Regions from separate parts of the Halobacillus sp. ACCC02827 genome, predicted to be linked through region 2. Evidence: riboswitches for the same ligand, from Rfam matches in the RefSeq annotation. Region 2 holds a riboswitch; each other region holds the start of a gene.
The links. A riboswitch is a leader RNA that binds a small molecule or an ion and turns the genes downstream of it on or off. The one in region 2 is predicted to bind S-adenosylmethionine.
Positions count from the first base shown of each region.

Region 1: linked by a shared signal. The riboswitch ahead of QRD89_RS03775 (Na+/H+ antiporter NhaC family protein) and the one ahead of QRD89_RS18120 (methionine ABC transporter ATP-binding protein) in region 2 are both predicted to bind S-adenosylmethionine.
Region 3: linked by a shared signal. The riboswitch ahead of QRD89_RS17610 (O-acetylhomoserine aminocarboxypropyltransferase/cysteine synthase family protein) and the one ahead of QRD89_RS18120 (methionine ABC transporter ATP-binding protein) in region 2 are both predicted to bind S-adenosylmethionine.
Region 4: linked by a shared signal. The riboswitch ahead of QRD89_RS18640 (5-methyltetrahydropteroyltriglutamate--homocysteine S-methyltransferase) and the one ahead of QRD89_RS18120 (methionine ABC transporter ATP-binding protein) in region 2 are both predicted to bind S-adenosylmethionine.

Region 1 covers NZ_CP128168.1:748,264-753,280, reverse strand. Annotated here, with positions in the region: gene QRD89_RS03780 (glycoside hydrolase family 3 protein) at 1-1,653, opposite strand, end outside; gene QRD89_RS03775 (Na+/H+ antiporter NhaC family protein) at 2,116-3,435, opposite strand; SAM riboswitch class I at 3,553-3,657, opposite strand; gene QRD89_RS03770 (ABC transporter substrate-binding protein) at 3,726-4,802, opposite strand; gene QRD89_RS03765 (ABC transporter ATP-binding protein) at 4,820-5,017, opposite strand, start outside.
Region 2 covers NZ_CP128168.1:3,441,213-3,446,229, reverse strand. Annotated here, with positions in the region: gene QRD89_RS18130 (DUF421 domain-containing protein) at 1-628, shown strand, start outside; gene QRD89_RS18125 (DUF302 domain-containing protein) at 682-1,065, opposite strand; SAM riboswitch class I at 1,239-1,356, shown strand; gene QRD89_RS18120 (methionine ABC transporter ATP-binding protein) at 1,449-2,477, shown strand; gene QRD89_RS18115 (methionine ABC transporter permease) at 2,467-3,129, shown strand; gene QRD89_RS18110 (MetQ/NlpA family ABC transporter substrate-binding protein) at 3,145-3,981, shown strand; gene QRD89_RS18105 (M20 family metallopeptidase) at 3,995-5,017, shown strand, end outside.
Region 3 covers NZ_CP128168.1:3,337,990-3,343,006, forward strand. Annotated here, with positions in the region: gene QRD89_RS17595 (hypothetical protein) at 1-175, opposite strand, end outside; gene QRD89_RS17600 (NAD(P)/FAD-dependent oxidoreductase) at 206-1,432, opposite strand; gene QRD89_RS17605 (DUF2188 domain-containing protein) at 1,520-1,717, opposite strand; SAM riboswitch class I at 1,865-1,974, shown strand; gene QRD89_RS17610 (O-acetylhomoserine aminocarboxypropyltransferase/cysteine synthase family protein) at 2,089-3,762, shown strand; gene metX (homoserine O-acetyltransferase MetX) at 3,794-4,849, shown strand; gene QRD89_RS17620 (hypothetical protein) at 4,957-5,017, opposite strand, start outside.
Region 4 covers NZ_CP128168.1:3,554,756-3,559,772, reverse strand. Annotated here, with positions in the region: gene QRD89_RS18655 (malate:quinone oxidoreductase) at 1-339, shown strand, start outside; gene QRD89_RS18650 (pseudouridine-5'-phosphate glycosidase) at 472-1,410, opposite strand; gene QRD89_RS18645 (carbohydrate kinase) at 1,407-2,516, opposite strand; SAM riboswitch class I at 2,701-2,804, shown strand; gene QRD89_RS18640 (5-methyltetrahydropteroyltriglutamate--homocysteine S-methyltransferase) at 2,888-3,994, shown strand; gene QRD89_RS18635 (YibE/F family protein) at 4,093-4,863, opposite strand; gene QRD89_RS18630 (YibE/F family protein) at 4,860-5,017, opposite strand, start outside.

The DNA of each region.
Region 1 (5,017 bases), 980 kb from region 2:
CTCTTCCTCCTCTTCTGGTGTCACAGGTAATACCCCATCATTTTTGACCATGGTGATCGACTTCTCAGCAGCTTCTTTTTCCACCTGTTTATGCGCTTCGGAACCTACGATTTCTTCCGCGTATTGAACCTTCTCTTCCAGCGACTTCGGATTTTCGGAAGGAATGATTCCCCGCTTCACTTTCAACGTCAAGATACGTCGGGCAGAGTCCTCAATGGTTTCTTCCTTGATTTCCCCCGTTTCCACAGCTTCGTAAATACCTCCCGCTACTTCTTCAAGTCCTACAGGCATCAATACGATATCTGTTCCGGCGTTGATCGCCCGAATCACGGAATCTACCGGTCCGAAGTGGTCACTGATTGCTTTCATGTTGAGCGCATCGGTCACGACAATCCCTTCATAGCCCATCTCTTCACGAATTAAGCCGGTCAACACCTTCTCTGATAAGGTGGCAGGAAGAGCAATCGGCGTCCCATCCTTCTGAGAAATCACTTCGGTATCATCAATTTTCGGGAAAGTGACGTGTGCCGTCATGATTGCGTCAATACCTGCATCCATTGCTTGTTGGAAGGGATAGAGTTCCACTTCCTTGAGTCGGTCTAAATCGTGAGGCACTTCAGGAAGACCTAGATGAGAATCGACAGCGGTATCTCCATGGCCAGGGAAGTGCTTGGCCGTAGCAGCGACACCAGCTTGTTGTAATCCCCGCATATAAGCGGTTCCCATCGTTCCAACCAATCTTGGGTCTCCACCGAAGGAACGGACGCCGATAACCGGATTATCCGGATTATTGTTTACATCCATCACAGGAGCGAAATTCACATTGAATCCAAGCGCCGCAAGTTCTTCTCCAATGGCATTACCAACATTCTGAGCTAGCTCTTCCGAACGTGCTGCCCCAAGTGCCATATTTCCAGGCATATCTGTCCCGGATTGCAGCCTTGTGACGATTCCACCTTCCTGATCAATGGTCATAAGCAGTCCAAATTTCTCACTCGAACTCTGGTAATCGTCGACAAGCGTTGTCGTTTGCTCTGTGGTTACGACATTTTCACGGAAAAGAATGACTCCTCCCAAATGATATTGTTTTACCATCTGCCCTATTTCAGCATTCATTTCCGTGACATTTTTCCCCTTCCAAGTACGGAAGTCAGGCATCAACATCTGTCCGACTTTCTCCTCCATTGTCATTTTATCGATGGCATTCCTTACGATGTCATACTTCTTTCCTTTCTGCTTCATCAGTACAGGAGTAACCTCGGACTGCCCTTTATGCTTCTTTCGTTTGAAATGGACGGCGATCCGGTCCTGATCCTTCCCGCTGCGGACGGTAATCCACGCTCGCCCGGGTTTTCCGTGCCATGTTACTTTTCCATGTTCATCCACTTCCGCCACCCGTTTATTGTTGGACGACCACTTCAGATTCTCCTCGACCTTCTTGAAGTGACCATCTTTGTAAACACGCAGCACCTCCATCTGAACCGTATCCCCTTTAATTGTCCTGTCCGCTTCCGGTACGTTCTGCAAAAGAATTAACTCTGTTCCCTTGTTCGACTTTTTCCCGTCCGCCGATACCGGTCCGGTCATCGTTCCCGGAATCAACAGACAGAATGTAAGCAGCACAACAAACCAACCTCTTCTCCTGCCTTTCACTCTACATTCCTCCTTGCCTTTATTTATTTGTAAAAGTAAGACCGCTATCCCGCATGACGATCGAACTTTCCCAACAATGGCGGATCATGATGAGAGTCTTTATTATGGAAGCGTTTACAATATGTAGTAAAAGCGTACCGAATATAACTATAGTCGTCTATACCACATAAGACCCCTCTCTCTCTTTTTCGACTGTTTTTTTCATTCTATAGCCCCATTACAATAGATTCATTTTGAAATATAATATCAAATTCATGAACTATTTAAAGAATTAATATTTCATTCGAATTTGAAAAAATCTATTAAGTGACCAACTACCTCCGCCTTCCTTTATGGCCGCTCACCGGGCGCCCAGTGGAAAGGTCCCTTCTCCTGGAGCCCGATCTCTCCCCCAGCCATACCACCTTTTCCAAACGAAAAAGAAGCTCCCTATTTCAGGGAGCCTCTTCCAGTCAGAGAATATCAGGATCCTTTTTGAGCGGAAGGATCTGCTTTCTGAACCGTAAACTTAGGAAACTTGAAGACAATAGCAAGAATTCCGGACACGGCTGTTAAGATCGGATAAATACAAAACGGTACGATTGCAATAGGTGAAATCGATGCCACACCGGCTACAGCAAGGAGTTGGGCTCCGTAAGGAATGATTCCTTGAACAGAGCTTGCAAAGATGTCCAACAGGCTGGCGGATCTTCTCGGTTCAATGCCGTAATCATCAGAGATCTGTTTGGCTAATGGACCGGCCGTGATGATCGAAATCGTGTTGTTTGCAGTGGACAAATTGATCGCGGTTACGATACCGGCGATACCGAACTCTCCACCACGATTAGACCGGACACGTTTATTCACCGCTTCCAGTAGATACTCAATTCCGCCGTTATAACGGATCAGCTCTACAAGTCCTCCGAGCAGGATAGCGATCATAGACAACTCCTGCATGTTAGCGAAGCCGTCTCCGATCAGGTTAATCAGTTCCATCCCCGAGAATTTACCGAGAATCAAACCGACAATTCCGGCTGCTACCGTTCCGCCGATCAGAACGAATATGACGTTTACCCCAAGGATGGCGAACAGGAGCACTCCGAGATATGGAATGACTTCAAGGAAATTATACGAGTATGTTTCCCCAAGATCTGCACTCGCACTGGCTGTCCATACTGCAAAAATAACCGCTGTTACTATGGCAGCCGGAAGAACGATAAAGAAGTTCGCCTTGAACTTTTCTTTCATTTCCGTGCCTTGTGTTCGAACAGCTGCAATGGTTGTATCAGAAATGATGGAGAGGTTGTCCCCGAACATAGCCCCACTTACAATGGCTCCCATAATCAGCGCCACACCAATATCTGTTTGTTCTGCGACACCAAGTCCGATCGGGGCTAAAGCTACAACTGTCCCTGTGGAAGTACCCATGGAAATGGATATGAAACACCCAATGACGAACAGGCCGACGACCATCCATCCACCAGGCAGGTAGCTCAGGCCAAGGTTGACGGTGGAATCTACAGCCCCCATTCCCTGTGCGACGGAAGCAAATGCTCCCGCGAGCAGGAAGATCACAACCATCAAGATGATATTCGGGTGTCCTCCCCCTTTGGAGAGTGTCATGATTTTCGTTTCAAAATCTGTTTTTCGATCCATAAGCAGCGCTACCAGTATAGCTGCAAACAGAGCGACGAGTACAGGCATTTTGTAGAAGTCACCTGTCACGATCCCTGAACCAATGAACAATACAATAAATACTACAAATGGAATAAGTGCAAAAATATTTGCTTTCGGTTTTGTCATCTTTTCTGCCTCCTTCTTGGTGAACTCATGAATGTTTCTGTGATACAGACAAGACCAGGCCAAACAAATAAAAAAGAAGCCCTCTTTAGGATAAGAAGGCTTCTTTGTTTCCGTCCCCTCTTATCTGTCAGGTCTAAAACCTGCTGGATTTAGCACCGGCCAACTGTGTTGGTGGTTGCTGAAGCTTCTTAGGACCAGTTCCTCCACTTCTCTTGATAAGAACTATTCAATTGAGTCTCTCGTTACTTTACATCATTTTTTTCTCTCTGACAAGAGAAAAACTTGGAATGTTACTTTTTATCATACTCTCCGATAATGTCCACGGCTTTGGCTGCCAGAGAAGGGTCTACAGCCTCATCGAAATCTACTTCGCCGATGATGGCACCATTGGAGTTGTAAAAGTCGAACTGATCTTTAATATCCTCCACGAACATACTGCCGTCCGGATCCAGTCCTGTCACGCCGACTTTCTTCCATATTTCAGGATCCTTCAAAGCGGTGTGTTTTGTCATGATATCAATGACTTCATCAAGTCCCTCGCCGTGAAGAAATGCATCGTTGTAATCGCGTACCCCCTTCAAATAAGCAGCCATGAAGCGGAGCGATACGTCTGTTTCTTCTTCAACAAATTCCGGTGAGCCTAGAACCATCGCGATTTGTGCTTCTGGAGCATAATCCGTAGCATCACCGAACCGCACATGTAACCCCTGCGATTCTCCCTGTGTTATCAAAGGCTCTATCTGCAGGGCAGCATCTATGGATTTATTCCCCATCGCGGCCAGCATATTACCGAAATCCGACATTAAAACAACCTCTACGTCCTTCTCAGTCAAGCCGGCATGCTTCAGCATTTCATGAAAGATGTAATCATCCACGGCATTCTTTGAAGATACAGCAATCCGTTTTCCTTTAAAATCGGCATACTCCTTGATTTCATCCTGAAGGTCTTCTCTAATAACAAAACTGAAGTAGGAATTGCCATCGAAATAGTGCCCTTTATCAGCGATGATCTTCACATCGATTCCCTGAGCGATCGCATTGAAGAACGAAGCGGTGGAGACTCCGCCGGCGATGTCCACTTCACCGGAAGCAAGCGCCGGCAGCATATCATCACTGTTGGCGAATGTCGTAAATTCGATGTCTATGTTATAGTCATCGAAATATCCTTTCTCTTTCGCGATGTAAAATCCTGCACCGGACGCCGCACCGTCCTCTGCAATAACTACCTTCTGACGCTTCTCAAGCGGAGCCAGATCGCCGGATACGGTTTCTTTCTGCTTTCCTTGTTCAGACTCCTTATCACTGCAGCCTGCTGCTATACCCAAAAATAAAAAAAGAGAGATAAAGATCCATAATGATTTACGCATGGGATGTTTCCCCTTTCTTAAATCCTTGATCGTTGCACTTCTTCCTGAAGATGATTCCAGACCTCCACGAATTGTTCCGCCATGACAGGGTCAGCCCTGACCTGCTCCATATTTCTTGGTCTGGGGAGCTCGATTCGTTTTTCCTTTACAATCCTCCCCGGCTGGGCACTCATCAAGAGAATCCGGTCGCTGAGCAGGAGTGCTTCATCGATACT
Region 2 (5,017 bases):
GGGGAAGCGGTCGATCGGTGAACTACCTGTCTTTGACTTCGTTGTTGTCCTGGTTCTCGGCTCCGTGGTGGGAGCGGATATTGCTGATCCGAATATCAACCACATCCATACGGTGACAGCTATTATAGCGATCGCGCTCTTACAAAAAGTCATTGTATGGATGAAGCTGAGGAGTCCTTGGTTCGGTAAGTTATTGACCTTCGAACCAACTGTTGTCGTTTTCGAAGGGAAGATGATTGGTGAAAACGTTAAGCGAATTCGCTATTCCATTGATAACATAATACAAATGCTTCGGGAAAAAGATGTATTCCGGATTGAGGACGTATACACGGCAATCATAGAACCGGACGGGAGATTGACGGTGCAATTGAAGCAGGGAAAAGAGCCTGTTACTAGAGAAGACATAGGTATGTGGAATAGGGGTGGGGGTTATGACATCCCCTTGATTATGGACGGTATTTTACAAAAGGATATGATAGCGCGTATGGAAAAGACAGAAGCGTGGGTAGAGAAACAGATCACTCCCCATGCGGTTTCGGATATCTTCTACGGAGCGGTAACCAACCGGGGATCTTTTCACTACTCGTTGAAAGGTACGGATCCGAAAATTCCGCCTATCGAGCATTAAATGGAGATCCCTGGTAGAGTGCGGATGGGTGAACCCTGACCAGGGATCTAATTTCACACGCTTTTGCTTATACAGTGAATCAACCGTTCCTCGATATCGGAGGCGAGTGATTGAACGGCAGCATCGCCAATGAGACTTACAAGAGCAGTTGGTTTCGGCATTCCGATCTTTGTTGTGCCCTGCTCATCATATACGACCATTTTACAAGGGAGAAAATAACCGGCAAGGGTATTCTCGGATAGGATGCTTTCTGCTTCTTTCGGATTACACACTTCAAGAATACGAAATTCCTGATGGAAGTCCAATCCTTTTTTCGTCAGCTTATCTTTGACATTGAACTTCCATAAGACCCCGAACTGCTCCAGACTCAGCTGTTGTTCCAGGCTTTCCACTGCATCCTCGACACTCTTCTTCGTTTCAACTGTATAATGAAACATAGAATCCTCCTTTTTAATTTCCTGATTTATGGCTATACATACCCTTTAAGGTATTTATGGAATCTGAATTTCTCCATTTTTCTGAGAAAAGTTACAAATGGAATTGACAAGGTGGATGAGGCTGTATTATCATTTTCACCAGTGACATAATTGAATAACGAATTGAATCGATCTTCTTATCTAGAGAGGTGGAGGGACTGGCCCTTTGAAACCTCGGCAGCGGATCTGAACGGATGTCTCCGTCAGAAACTGTGCCAACTCCAGCACGCCTGTGGGCGTGACAGATGAGGAGAGACGGATCTCATATACATACGTGTGAGCCTCTCTTCTTGTTTTATAAGAAGAGAGGCTCTTTTTGTTTAGGAAAGCATAGGAGGGATTCGATGATCCAGTTTGAAAACGTATCGAAAGTGTATCAGCACGAAGGGAAAGAACTGCGTGCCGTCGACCGTGTCGATTTGACGATACATAAAGGGGAAATCTTCGGAGTCATCGGTTTCAGCGGCGCTGGAAAAAGCACGCTCGTCCGTCTTGTTAATTTATTGGAACGGCCGACAGAAGGAAGGGTCGTCGTCAATGGAGAGGATTTGACGAAGCTGTCCAAACCGGATTTAAGGACAGTCCGGAAGCGCATCGGAATGATCTTTCAGCATTTTAATCTGCTGGAGTCCAAAACCGTCCACCATAACGTGGCATTTCCATTATCTCTTGTCGGTACGCCGAAGAAAGAGATAGATCAAAGGGTGAAGGAAATTCTAGCCTTCGTCGGTCTGTCTGAAAAGGCAAATCATTACCCGGACCAGCTGTCCGGCGGGCAGAAACAGCGGGTCGGTATCGCCCGAGCTTTGGCGACCTCCCCTGATATTCTATTATGTGACGAAGCAACGTCCGCTCTCGATCCGGAGACAACCAAGTCAATCCTGGAACTTTTGAAGAAGGTGAGAGACGAGTACGGCATTACGATTCTGATGATCACTCACGAAATGAATGTCGTCCGTGAGGTGTGTGACAGGATAGCAGTGATGGAAAACGGACGTGTCATGGAGAGTGGATCCATTTTCGACCTTTTCTCCAATCCGCAGCATCCGACAACCAAGAATTTCGTAAGGACGGTGATGGAGAATGATATACCCGCGTCTATTCTAGACGGCATCGAAAAGCGCCATGCCTCCGGGAATATCTACCGGATCACCTTTGTGGAGGAAAGCGCAGGACAGCCGGTCCTCTCACAGGTGGCAAAACGTTTTGATGTGGAAGTAAATGTACTGTTCGGACAGATTACGGAACTGCAGGGTATTCCATTCGGTCATTTAGTCGTGGAGTTCCAAGGGGATGCGAAAGAAATTCTTAAAGCGATCCACCATATCCAACAAACCGTAACGGTACAGGAGGTGACTGCACATGCAGGTTAATTTGATGGATTTTTGGCCGAAAATATGGGAAGCGACATATCAGACCCTTGTCATGGTCGGTATATCCCTCCTGGCAGCAGCGCTAATCGGCCTGCCGCTTGGAATACTTCTCGTTGTTACGAGACAGGGAGGGCTGCTTCAAAATAAACCGTTCTTTAACGGATTAAGTGCGGTTGTGAACTTCTTCCGTTCCATTCCGTTCATCATATTGCTCGTAGCGATCCTGCCGTTTACACGTCTGCTTGTCGGTTCATCGATCGGGACAGCAGCAGCTGTCGTTCCGCTCGTCATCTTCTCTGCTCCGTACATAGCGAGGCTTGTGGAAAGCAGCTTGCTTGAAGTGAAACCAGGAGTCATCGAAGCAGCAGAAGCGATGGGAGCGACACCGTGGCAGATCATACGTCGTGTTTATATACCAGAAGCATTGAGTTCTATTATTCTTAACTTGACGATTGCAACGATCGGTCTCGTCGGTGCTTCCGCCATGGCGGGCTTTGTTGGAGGCGGAGGTTTGGGAGATTTGGCCATCTCTTACGGCTATCAACGCTTTGAAACAGATATTATGATTGCAACGGTCCTATTGCTCGTACTGATTGTGCAGCTTACGCAGACGGTTGGAAACTTTATATCAAGAAAAATACGTAGACAATAACAGGGGGATATTATTATGAAAAAGTGGGGATTTATTTTAGGTTTCATCGCAATCATCAGTTTTGTATTAGCAGGGTGCTCCAGTGAAGGCGACGCAGCATCTGGTGAGAAGACGAAAGTGAAGGTAGGCCTGAATGGTTCCGGCGTCCCGATTTGGGAGAAAGTCCAGGAGAAAGCAGAGAAAGAGAATATTGACATTGAACTGGTTGAATTCGCGGACTACGTGCGCCCGAACATGGCACTTGCTGATGGAGATATCGATTTGAACGCTTTCCAGACGGTGTCGTATTTTGATTCCTTCATAGAAGAGCACGATTTAGACTTGAAGCCGATCGGTACGACGATCATTGCTCCAATGGGTGTCTATTCCGAAAAATATAAAGATGTAAAGGACATTCCTGATGGAAGTTCCATCGCTGTCCCGAAAGAAGCAACGAACATGGGACGCGCTCTGCTTCTCCTTGAGCAGGCGGGTCTGATCGGTCTACCGGAAGATTTCGACGGAAATGGATCGCTCGATATCATTGAAGATAATCCGAAGAACTTGAAATTTGAGCCGATTGTTGCTGCCCAGACACCACGTGTCCTTCCCGATGTCGCTGCATCCGTCATTAATAATGGAGTCGCGGTTGAAGCAGGATTTGTACCGGTGGAAGACGCTGTCTATATTGAGGATGAAACCGCTCAACCTTATATCAACATCATTGCGGCTCGTGCCGATGAAGCAGATAAAGAAGTCTACCAGAAAATCGTTGAGCTTTATCAAGAAGAGGACGTAGCGGATCACATTAAGAAAACATATAACGATTCCCTTATTCCGACATTTGTCCCATTGGAAGATATCGGCTGGTAAAGGAGTGGAGGAAATGACTACAGAAACAGCAACTTCTCTTTCCACCCTTCTTGAGCAAAAGATAGAAGGGAAGCGGGGAGAATACCTATCCATCAGTCACAGCATTCATGAACGCCCGGAAATAGGCAACGAGGAATATTTCGCTGCAGATACGCTGACCACTCTTTTAGAAAAGGAAGGGTTTGTCGTCGATCGGAATATTCCAGAACATGAAACGGCCTTCCGTGCGGTGAAAAGCTCTGGTGTTCCCGGACCTAAAATCGGGTTTTTGGCAGAATATGATGCCCTGCCGGGTCTTGGTCATGCATGCGGACACAATATTATCGGCACAGCCTCTTGTGCGGCTGCCATTGCATTAGGGGAATTGATCAGTCAAACCGGAGGAGATGTCGTCGTACTCGGCACACCGGCAGAAGAAGGCGGACCGAACGGCAGTGCGAAAGGAACATTCGTCCGCCACGGACTCGTCCAGGATTTAGATGTCTGTATGATGGTTCATCCTATGGGGAGGACGTCGGGATCGGCGCCTACGCTGGCCGTCGATCCTGTCGATTTTGAATTCTTCGGCAAAAGTGCACATGCGGCAAGCAACCCGCACGACGGCATCAACGCCTTGGATGGAGTCATTCAACTGTACAACGGGATCAATGCCCTGCGCCAGCATGTTCCGGATGACGTGCGGATCCATGGAGTCATCTTGGATGGCGGTCAGGCACCTAATATCGTTCCGGATTATGCCCGGGCGAGGTTTTATTTACGAGCAGCAACGCGTGAAGCATGTGATGAAGTAACACGCAGGGTCGAAGAAATCGCTGCAGGTGCGGCGAGAATCACAGGCGCGGATTACAAAATGACGCGCATTCAAAACGGAGTAGATAATTTTAAAGTAACCCCAACGTTTGATGAAGTGTTCCGGCAGAAGATCGAGGCACTCGGCGAAGTGTATCATGCCGAGCGTAAAGGTCTCGGTTCATCCGATGCAGGCAATGTCAGCCAAGTCATTCCTACCCTTCATCCATATATCAAAATAGGCCCG
Region 3 (5,017 bases), 100 kb from region 2:
ATCCAAGCTGTTTCTCCGCCTGCTCCTTTAAACCATGACTGACACATAGATCATCCAAATGTTCACGAAGGTGCCGGTAAACTTGTTGGAACACTCTCCGCTTCTCCTCCTGCATGACCTTATCTGTATAAACCTCTTGCAGCTTTGCATATGCGGTTTCTTTCGTCCATTCCATCCCCATCACCTCTCTTTATATAGTTCGCCGTCAGGGAGAGGAATCCTTGTCATATCCGAATGCTTCCGCTTCCATTTCGACAGATTGGTAAAGCAGAGGAAAGTCTCTGGTCCCTTCTCTCAAATAATCCCCCAATTTCGGCGCCACTTTGTTCCATACCATCGGGTTGGCAGCCATCGCTTGAAACAGGGCAAGTTCATTCTTCGAGAACCTTTTTAACGAGTGGATATAATCCAGCGTCAACTGAAAGCCCGGGAAGAGGTGTTTATCCCGCTTTTTCTGGAAAGCTTCCATGACCACTTCCCTGTCATCACCTGCATCGATCCGCATGCACGCATCTGCGAGCAGAAACGCCTGCATGAAAGCATCATTAATACCAAGTCCTGTACTTGGGTCTTTACTGTGACCTGCATCGCCGATCAGGGCCCATCCGTTTCCATAAGGTTTACGGAAAAAGTTAGGCACCCCTGAGGTCCCGATGATACTTCCTTGCAAACGGGCATTCTCCAACCGCTTTTCCATTCCATACAGCTGCTTGTACATACGGACAAACGCTTCGGGGGAATCTTTCATCATAGTTTTAAACTCATCCGGATGAACCTCAAGACCGATACAATCTCTTCCTTGTTCCATTGGGAACAAAAAGCCGATTCTTCCTTCATGAAGAAATATTTCCGTAGTAGGCGTTTCCAAAGGGGGAATTCCCTCAAAATATCCGTACAGCACTGGTCTGAGAGGCGGTGTATCGTGATACACTTCCGCACCTGCCTGGCGGGCGATCGTCGAATGTTTACCATCTGCTCCGACAATTAAATCACCATACACCTCTTTCTCTCTCCCTTTCCCTTTTATCCTCACCCCTACCATGCGGTCTTGATCCCACAAAACCTCCCGCACAGCTGTCTCTGAAAGAAAGGTTACTCCCTCGTACAGGAAGGTGCGTTCTATAAGAAGCATATCCAGGCGGTCACGCTTTGGTATGACCGTGTAGGCAGACCTCGGGCCATCTATGTAACTGGAACCGATATGTGTCCTCATCCGATCCACCTTCCGCAGGCCGCCAGCCAGCAATTTGTCTAAAATGCCGAGTTCTTCTAAGTAACCGGTATGCGACATATAATGAGTTGATAACGTATCACTCGGGAAAGGAGCTTTATCTATAAGAAGTACTTTTTTTCCGAGTTTTCCAAGCAGAACTGCTAAACTCGCGCCTGCCACCCGTGCACCTGCAATGACCACATCATAGCGATTGTCCATAAAGATCCCCTCTTCTTTTCTACTAATCCTGCTTCCACTCTACCAGATTCATAACATAAAAAAACTCCCGTTTCCGGGAGTCATGTATTAGTACGTGCGCTCTTCTTCTACTTCGTGATTCTGATTCATAATGGAAAGCTTGCTTGGTGAGTTTCCTTTCGCCATTTCTTCAGCCTTTTCGATGGCAGTATCACGTTCATCGTAAAGATCTGTCGGAGCCACGTCTTCGATTTTAACAAACCAGCCTGTTACGTCTTTATTTGGGACTACACTATATTCTTTCATTCTATCTTCACTCCTCTACTATTTTTGAATGTAGTAAGAGCATTCCCAGCTGGATGCATACTCAAACATCAAAGACCTCGGAGAAAGGGTTTGACATTGCACAGGCACACGTATATAATTTCAAACAAGTCAGACTAATCGAATACACTCTTATCGAGAGCGGCAGAGGGACTAGGCCCTACGACGCCCGGCAACCATCAAGCAAAGACTTGAAAAGGTGCTAAATCCTACAGATCCGGTGATCTGAAAGATAAGGGGAGGTAATCCGTACATACAGCCCTCTTCTTTCTTACAGAAGAGGGCTTTTCGTTTGCCTTCCGCCACCAAGGTAGAGGTTCCTAGGAACAACAATCCAAGGAGGAGAATGATTGATGACTTTCCCTAACCACCCGTACGGTCCAGAGACTTTGTTGTTACACGGCGGACAGGAGCCAGACCCGGCTACCGGTTCCCGCGCAGTGCCGATTTATCAAACGACCTCTTATGTCTTCCGAGACACAGACCACGCTCAGAACCTGTTCGCCCTTGCAGAACCGGGAAACATTTATACGCGGATCATGAACCCGACCGTGGATGCTTTCGAGCAGCGGATGGCTTTATTGGAAGACGGAGCCGCAGCTGTAGCTACTTCTTCCGGAATGTCAGCGATCACACTCGCCATTTTGAATATTGCAGGGGCCGGAGATGAAATCGTGGCTTCCTCCAACCTTTACGGCGGCACATACAACCTCTTCGTCCATACCCTTCCGAGGTATGGAATCCATGTTCGTTTCATTGAAGGCAGCAGCCATGACGACTTCCAAGCAGCCATTACCTCAAATACAAAGGCTATTTTCGCGGAAACGATTGGAAATCCGAGTCTGGATGTTCTCGATATCGAGAAAGTGGCAGCTGTAGCCCACAGTCATCACATCCCACTTATTATCGATAACACCTTTGCCACCCCTTATGTATGCCAACCTTTCGCATGGGGCGCGGATATCGTCGTCCACTCCGCTACGAAATGGATCGGGGGACACGGCACGACGATTGGCGGTGTCGTCATTGACAGCGGCCGTTTTAACTGGGACCACGAGAAGTTCCCTGGATTTACAACTCCGGATGAGAGCTACAATGGAATCCGCTACGCCGATCTCGGTCCCGCAGCCTACGCGGTTAAACTCCGCGTCCAACTTCTCCGGGATATCGGGGCATGCCTAAGCCCGCAAAATGCTTTCCTGTTGCTGCAAGGGTTGGAGACGCTGCATCTCCGAATTAAAAAGCATGCGGATCAGGCACTCGAGATTGCCAGGTATTTAGAAAAACATGAAGGAGTCGAGTGGGTGCGTTATCCGGGATTACCCGATCATCCTACCCACCCCCTTGCTGAGAAGTACTTCCATTACGGCCACGGCTCCATCGTCGTTTTTGGTATTTCAGGCGGCAGGGAAGCTGGTCGTACACTGATAGACAACATCGGATTGTGGTCCCATGTAGCTAACGTCGGCGATGCAAAATCGTTAATTATTCATCCCGCATCCACCACACACCAACAGTTGAACGAGCATGACCTGAAGAAATCGGGCGTCACCGAGGAGCTCGTGCGTCTGTCTGTAGGCCTGGAGTCGGTTGATGACTTGATTGATGAATTGGATGCTGCCATCCGCCAAGCTACAGGTGCTGGGTCGGCAAGTAAAAACAGGAACCATCCAGCACTGCCGATTCTACAATCATCCTTGGATCGTTCAGAAGGCCAACTGAGGAAAAGGACGATCGGGTTTACCACAAGTCCTTCTCCGGAGGATGTAAACAGACTTGCTCAACTCGGCTATACGATTGTGGATCTATCCTCAGAAGAAGAGGCACCTACTTATGTGGATATCCTTCATTTTGACCGGTTGAACACAGATGAACCGATTATCGAGCAGCAGCCGCACGGAATTTTGTGGATTAATGAGGCAATAGCGGAGGATGAGGAAACCACGATTTCCGGTATACGAATATATGACGCTGTCGTAGCGGTTCGTACAGGAAAAAGCATCTCCTCCTCTCTACAATCGGTCTAATCGAAAGCATTACGGAAAGGAGAATTCGTTCATGTCATTGAAAAACCCAGTCAGCCAGGAAACAGAAAGTCCAGTCCTTTCCATTGGTCCTTTGGAATTAGAGTCAGGAGATCGGCTGACTGATGTAGAACTCGCTTACGAGCGTTATGGTAAAGCGGATGCTCCTGTCATTTTAGTCTGCCATGCGTTGACGGGAAACCAATTGGCAGTCGGATCAAAGGAAGAACCTGGCTGGTGGGCTGGCTTGATCGGAGACGACTGTCCCATCGATACGAAACACTATCAAGTCATTACCTTCAACGTGCTCGGCGGATGTCACGGTTCTACAGGACCCGCGAGCATAAACCCTGACACCGGTAAGGAATACAAACAAACATTCCCACCTGTTACCATCCGGGACATGGTTAACGCCCAATTTGAAGCGCTTAGAAGACTGGGTATTCAGCAGTTAGAGGCAGTCGTCGGGGGATCACTGGGCGGTATGCAGGCATATGAATGGGGTCTGCTGTACCCGACCTTTATGAAGAAGCTGTTTATTCTCGCAGCCACTCCTTATTTGAGCGATTACGGGATTGCCTTCAACCACATAGGATCAAAAGCCATATGCTCCGATCCCGCATTCAATGGAGGAAATTACGAATCCAATACAGCTCTGCAGGGTTTTGAAATAGCCCGCATGACCGGAATGGTCACATACCGCAGTGGTACACTTTTTCAGCAGCGGTTCGACCGATCACAGGCCAAAGAAGATCGTTATGATATCCAGTCCTACCTCGATCATCAGGGAGCCAAGATCAAAGAACGTTTCGATGCCAACAGCTATTTATACTTGCTTGAAGCTATGAATAACCATGATATTGGAAAAAAACGAGGAGGATGGGAAGCAGCAGCCGCCCTTTATGAAGCACCTATTTATACCATCAGTTTCGAACATGACCTCCTTTATCCGGAAAGTTTAATCGCCCGCTTCTCTGCTCTCGCACCCCAAGCGGAGCATTATCATGTGACGACTGATTTCGGCCATGATGGGTTTTTAGTCGAGTTCGAACGATGGGGGCAATGGATTAAAGAAAAATTAGACACATAAGAAAGAGGCCGGATGTTTTCACATCCGGCCTCTTCCGCTTGTTATTTTACTGAGTTTCTTGACAGTTTTTTAAAGCTCCTCGCCATTAAGGGAAAAGACTCTTTCGCTTACTGCTTCCCTTCAGCTGTTTGATTCTGTCCGAGGTTTTCCAGATACTCTTCCTTCAGC
Region 4 (5,017 bases), 110 kb from region 2:
GACCTCGTCGTTGCCGGCCAGCGTGTCCAGGTAATCAAGGATACGAAGGAAGGCGGCAAAGGAACGCTCCAGTTCGGGACGGAAGTCGTGAACAGTGCGGACGGTTCAATTGCTGCTTTGCTCGGGGCATCTCCGGGGGCATCGACAGCCGTGCACGTCATGATCGATGTGCTGAACCGCTGCTTCCCTGACCATATCGATCAATGGAAGCCGAAGCTCGCCAAGATGATTCCATCCTACGGCGTATCGCTCGTCGATCACCCGCGGATGATCCAGGATATCCACCGTACGACAGATGAGGCGCTTGGTCTGGCAAAAAAGGAACTGATCTTTAGTTAGGGGTGTATAGAAAGAAGAAAAAAATAAGAAGCATATCGTTTTCCAAAAGCAGTCGCCGATCGGGTCGGAGAAGGGGAAAGGTACCCCCTTTTCCCGCCGGCGGATGGAAACAAAGCTTCTTCCTGGACAAGCCTATCGCTGATAGGCTTTTTTCTTTTGTTCGTAAAAAGCGACGGCTGCGGCGGCTCCGAGTCCGGCATTCGCTTTGATGAGTTCGATGTTAGCGGCGAGGCTTCTGCCTTCGGTGGTGTGGTTGACGTGATCCAGCAGGAACGGTGTGACGTCCTTGCCTGTGATGCTCTGCTTCTTCGCTTCAACGAGCGCCGCTTCTATGACGCCCATCATGTAGGACGCATCAAGGGCGTGACCGGAAGGGATCGGGTTGGCGATGACGGCTCCTCCTTGAAGACCGAGCTCCCATTTCGTATGAAGGATGCGCCCGATTTCCTCTGCGGCATCGACGCGGAAATGGACGGCAAAGTCGGATGTGCGCGTGAAGAAGGCAGGAAGGGAGTCTGTCTGATACCCCATCACCGGTACTCCTTTCGTTTCCAGATACTCGAGGGTCAGGCCGAGGTCGAGGATCGATTTCGCACCGGCACAGATGACTGCGACGTTCGTCCTGGCGAGCTCCTCCAGGTCTGCCGATATGTCCATCGTCGTTTCGGCCCCGCGGTGGACGCCGCCGATGCCGCCGGTCACGAACAGGTGGATGCCGGCGAGGTCGGCACAAATCATCGTTGCGGCTACCGTTGTCGCACCGGAGCGGCCGGTCGCAAGCAGATACGGGAGGTCTTTACGGGAAGCTTTGGTGATATCATCCCTTGAGGCGAGCGCTGTCAATTCTTCCGCTGTCAGCCCGATTTTGATTTGGCCGTCAAGGATGGCGATCGTCGCCGGGACGGCTCCGTTATCCCGGATGATCTGCTCGACTTCCTTCGCCGTTTCGATGTTTTCAGGATACGGCATACCGTGGGAGATGATGGTGGATTCGAGGGCGACGACAGGCTTTCCTTTATCCAAAGCTTCGTTCACTTCTTGTGATAGGGAGAGATAGGGATTGAGATTCATAGGAACTCCTCCTGTTTTTTTATTAGATGGGTCGTCAAATCGGGATGGACGGTCGCTGTCGTCTGGACGCAGAGGGCGGCGCTCTTCAGTCCGGCATGGACGGCTTCGGACAGTGGACTGCCGTCGAGCCAGGCGTGCAGCACAGCAGCGGAGAATGCATCTCCGGCGCCCGTGACGTCTACGGTCGTGTCGAGGGCAGGGGCGGGATAGTGGCGGATGCTGCCACCGCTTTCCCCGACCATGACACCCCGCTTGCCCCATGTCACCGTGACATAGCGGACACCGCAGGCGAGCCAGTGTTCAACGGCGCCTTTCCACTGGTCTTCGTTTTGAATGGGAATGTCGAAGTGTGCGGCGCTTTCTTCGACGTTCGTCATCAGCCACGTCAGGCCGCTGATATCTGCGGGCAGCCGCTTCATTTTCGGTATCGAGACGGTGATGAAGGCGACCGGCGTGTGGTCGGCGGCTGCCTCCTTAAGCAGGAAGGCGAGCGTCTCCTGCGGGCAGTTCAAATCGGCGATGACGCATTCGGCCTGCTTCCATTTCTTCTCGTGACGACGGATCTCCTCCGGAAGAACAGCGTCGTAAATAGCCATATCGGCGAAGGCCATCGTCATTTCTCCGTGCTCGTCGAGGACAGCGGTGTACGTGCCTGTGTTCCGGTCCGGCAGATGGAGGACGCCGTCCATTATGATATACTCGGCAGAGGCGCGGGCGATGATCTCCCAGTCGGCATCTCTGCCGGCAGCAGTGATGAGTGTCGGCCGGTTTCCGAGACGACCGAGGTTTTCCGCGATGTTTCTGGCGACGCCGCCGGCGCTTGCGGTCGATCGCACCGGATTCGATGTCTTATAGTCGAAGCGCTCCAGGCAGTGATACTTGCGGTCGACGTTGGCGGCACCGATGCAGAGGACAGGACGGGAATGATTCAGGACATAGGCGCGGCCGAGCAGAATATTTTTCTGTACAAGCTGGGAGATGACGTTGGCGACGGTGGACCGGGACAGGGCGAGGATTTGGGAGAGGTCGTGTTGGGAAATATACGGGTTATTTGCAATCTGTTCATACACCTGACGTTCGCGGTCGGTCAGTTTGTTTGGTAACATAGACAGCCCTCCGGACAAATGTTTGATTCATGGAACATATGTCTAAAGTAGCTGAATTGGAAAAAGCTAGCAATAAAATAGAGACAGGTCGTACGTCCGACTTATCGACAAAATTTTCCGACAACAGGTTGCCAATCGTTTGGGAATTGCTGTATAGTGGGGCTAACAACTTCATAGATAAACGTTCTTATCGAGAAAGGTGGAGGGACTGGCCCTTTGAAGCCTTAGCAGCAGACTCCTGACGGGTACTGTGCTAATTCCAGAAGCGTACGTGCTTGCAGATGAGAAGAGGTTAGATACGCAGGTAATCCGCTCTTCTTATGGTGAGAAGTGTGGATTTTTTTAATTTCAACGGAAGAAGGATGATAGAGATGACGAATTCAACCATCAAACGAGCTCCATTCAAAGGCGATCATGTCGGGAGCTTCCTGAGACCCGAGCGTTTGAAGGAAGCGCGCCGGCAGAAAGCGGAGGGGACGATTTCCCAAGAAGAGCTTCGCCGGATCGAAGACGAAGAGATAACGAAGCTTGTCGCGAAACAGAAAGAGGCAGGACTTCCTGCCGTTACAGACGGGGATTTCCGTCGCAGCTGGTGGCACTTCGATTTCCTTGAAGGACTCGATGGAGTGGAAGGCTACGACAAGGAGAAGGGACTTCAGTTCGACGGGGTGGAAACGAAGGCACGCGGTGTCAAAGTGACTGGAAAGGTCGGGTTCACGGATCATCCGGCGATCAGGGACTTCCGTTTCCTGAAAGAAATCGCCGGCGATTCCGTCGCAAAGCTGACGATTCCGAGCCCCAACATGCTGCTGTTCCGTGCCGACATCGACAGGGAGATCTACCCGACGGATGAAGCGCTGCTCGCGGATTTGGTGGATGCGTACCAAGGATTCATTCAGCGGATTTACGAAGAAGGGTGCCGCTACCTGCAGCTCGATGATACCGCCTGGGCGAGCTTTTTCTCGGAAAAAGGCAGAGAAGCGATTGCTGCGGAAGGCCGCGATCCGGAACGTGCCGCTACCCTGTGTGCCCGTTCGATCAACGAATCGATTGCAGAGCGTCCGGAAGACCTGTTGATCACGATGCACATCTGCCGCGGAAACTTCCGTTCGACCTTCATGACGACAGGGAGCTATGAAGCGCTGTCGGAGACGATCTTCGACGGTTTGGACGTCGACGGCCTGTTCCTGGAATTCGATGATGAACGCTCCGGCGGCTTCGAACCGCTCCGTCACGTCAACCGCCCGGATCTGTCGGTCGTCCTCGGCCTGATTACATCGAAGACCGGCGAACTGGAAGACCCGGACCGGATCAAAGCCCGGATCTTAGAGGCATCCGACTATGTGCCGATGTCCCAGCTCTGTCTCAGCCCGCAGTGCGGGTTCGCATCGACGGAAGAGGGGAATGTGATTTCAGAGGAAGAGCAGTGGGCGAAGATCCGACACGTGCTTGAAATTGCAGAGGAAGTTTGGAGATAGATAGTATAGAAAAAGCGTCCGGCTTACGAGCCGGACGCTTTTTTGTTTGGAGAGCGGGCTCCGGTAAATAGGGACGCCTCGCCCTCTCCTAAGGGCTATTATTCAGCAGCCATCGCTTTCCTCCGCACCGCGAAAAAGGAATGGATGGCCGCTGTGACCGGGATGATGAGCGCAATGCCGATGCCGGCACAGAAGATCGCGATCATTTCTTCACTGAACACTTTGGAATTGACGATTTCGCCCAGCGAATAGTCCAAATCCTTGAACCAGATAAGCAGGGCAAGGTAGCCGCCGAAGAAGGCGAAGAACAGCGTGTTCGTATCCGTCCCGAGGATGTCGCGGCCGACGTTCATGCCGGAGACGAACAAGTCCTTCCTTGAGATCTCCGGATGGTGGTGCTGCACCTCACTCATCGATGACGTGATGGAAATCGCCACTTCCGTGATGGCGCCGATCGTCCCGATGATGATGACGGAGGCGGCGATTTTCACGAAATCGAGCCCGATGTATAACGAGTAGGGCGCGAGGCTGTCGGAATCTTCTTCACTGAACCCTTGGATCATCGACATATCTGTAATCAAATGGATGCCGACGAGCAAAATGGCGATCGTGACCATCGTAGCGAGAAACGCGGTGCCCGTCTTCAAATTCCAGTCGTTCACGTAAATCAGGTTGACGTAGCTGATGACCGCACAGGCGATGATGGTCACGATGATCGGATTGATGTGCGGATCGAGCATGAAAAACAGCGCGACGATGAGAATGACGAAGTTGAAGAATAACGATGCGAACGATCGTACTCCTTTTTTTCCTCCGACGAGGACCATCAATAGGAATAATATGGCGGTTAAGGCGACTAGTACATTCATGATCTCTTCCTCTTTGCGTTAATGATGAACAGTGTAGTGTAGACACTGATCGGGATCGTCAGGACAATGCCGATGCCGCCGACAAGCGCCCGGGCGATTTCAAGCGACAGATTCATGGACAGCGTGAAGCCGAGCGGCGATGTATTCTTCAAGT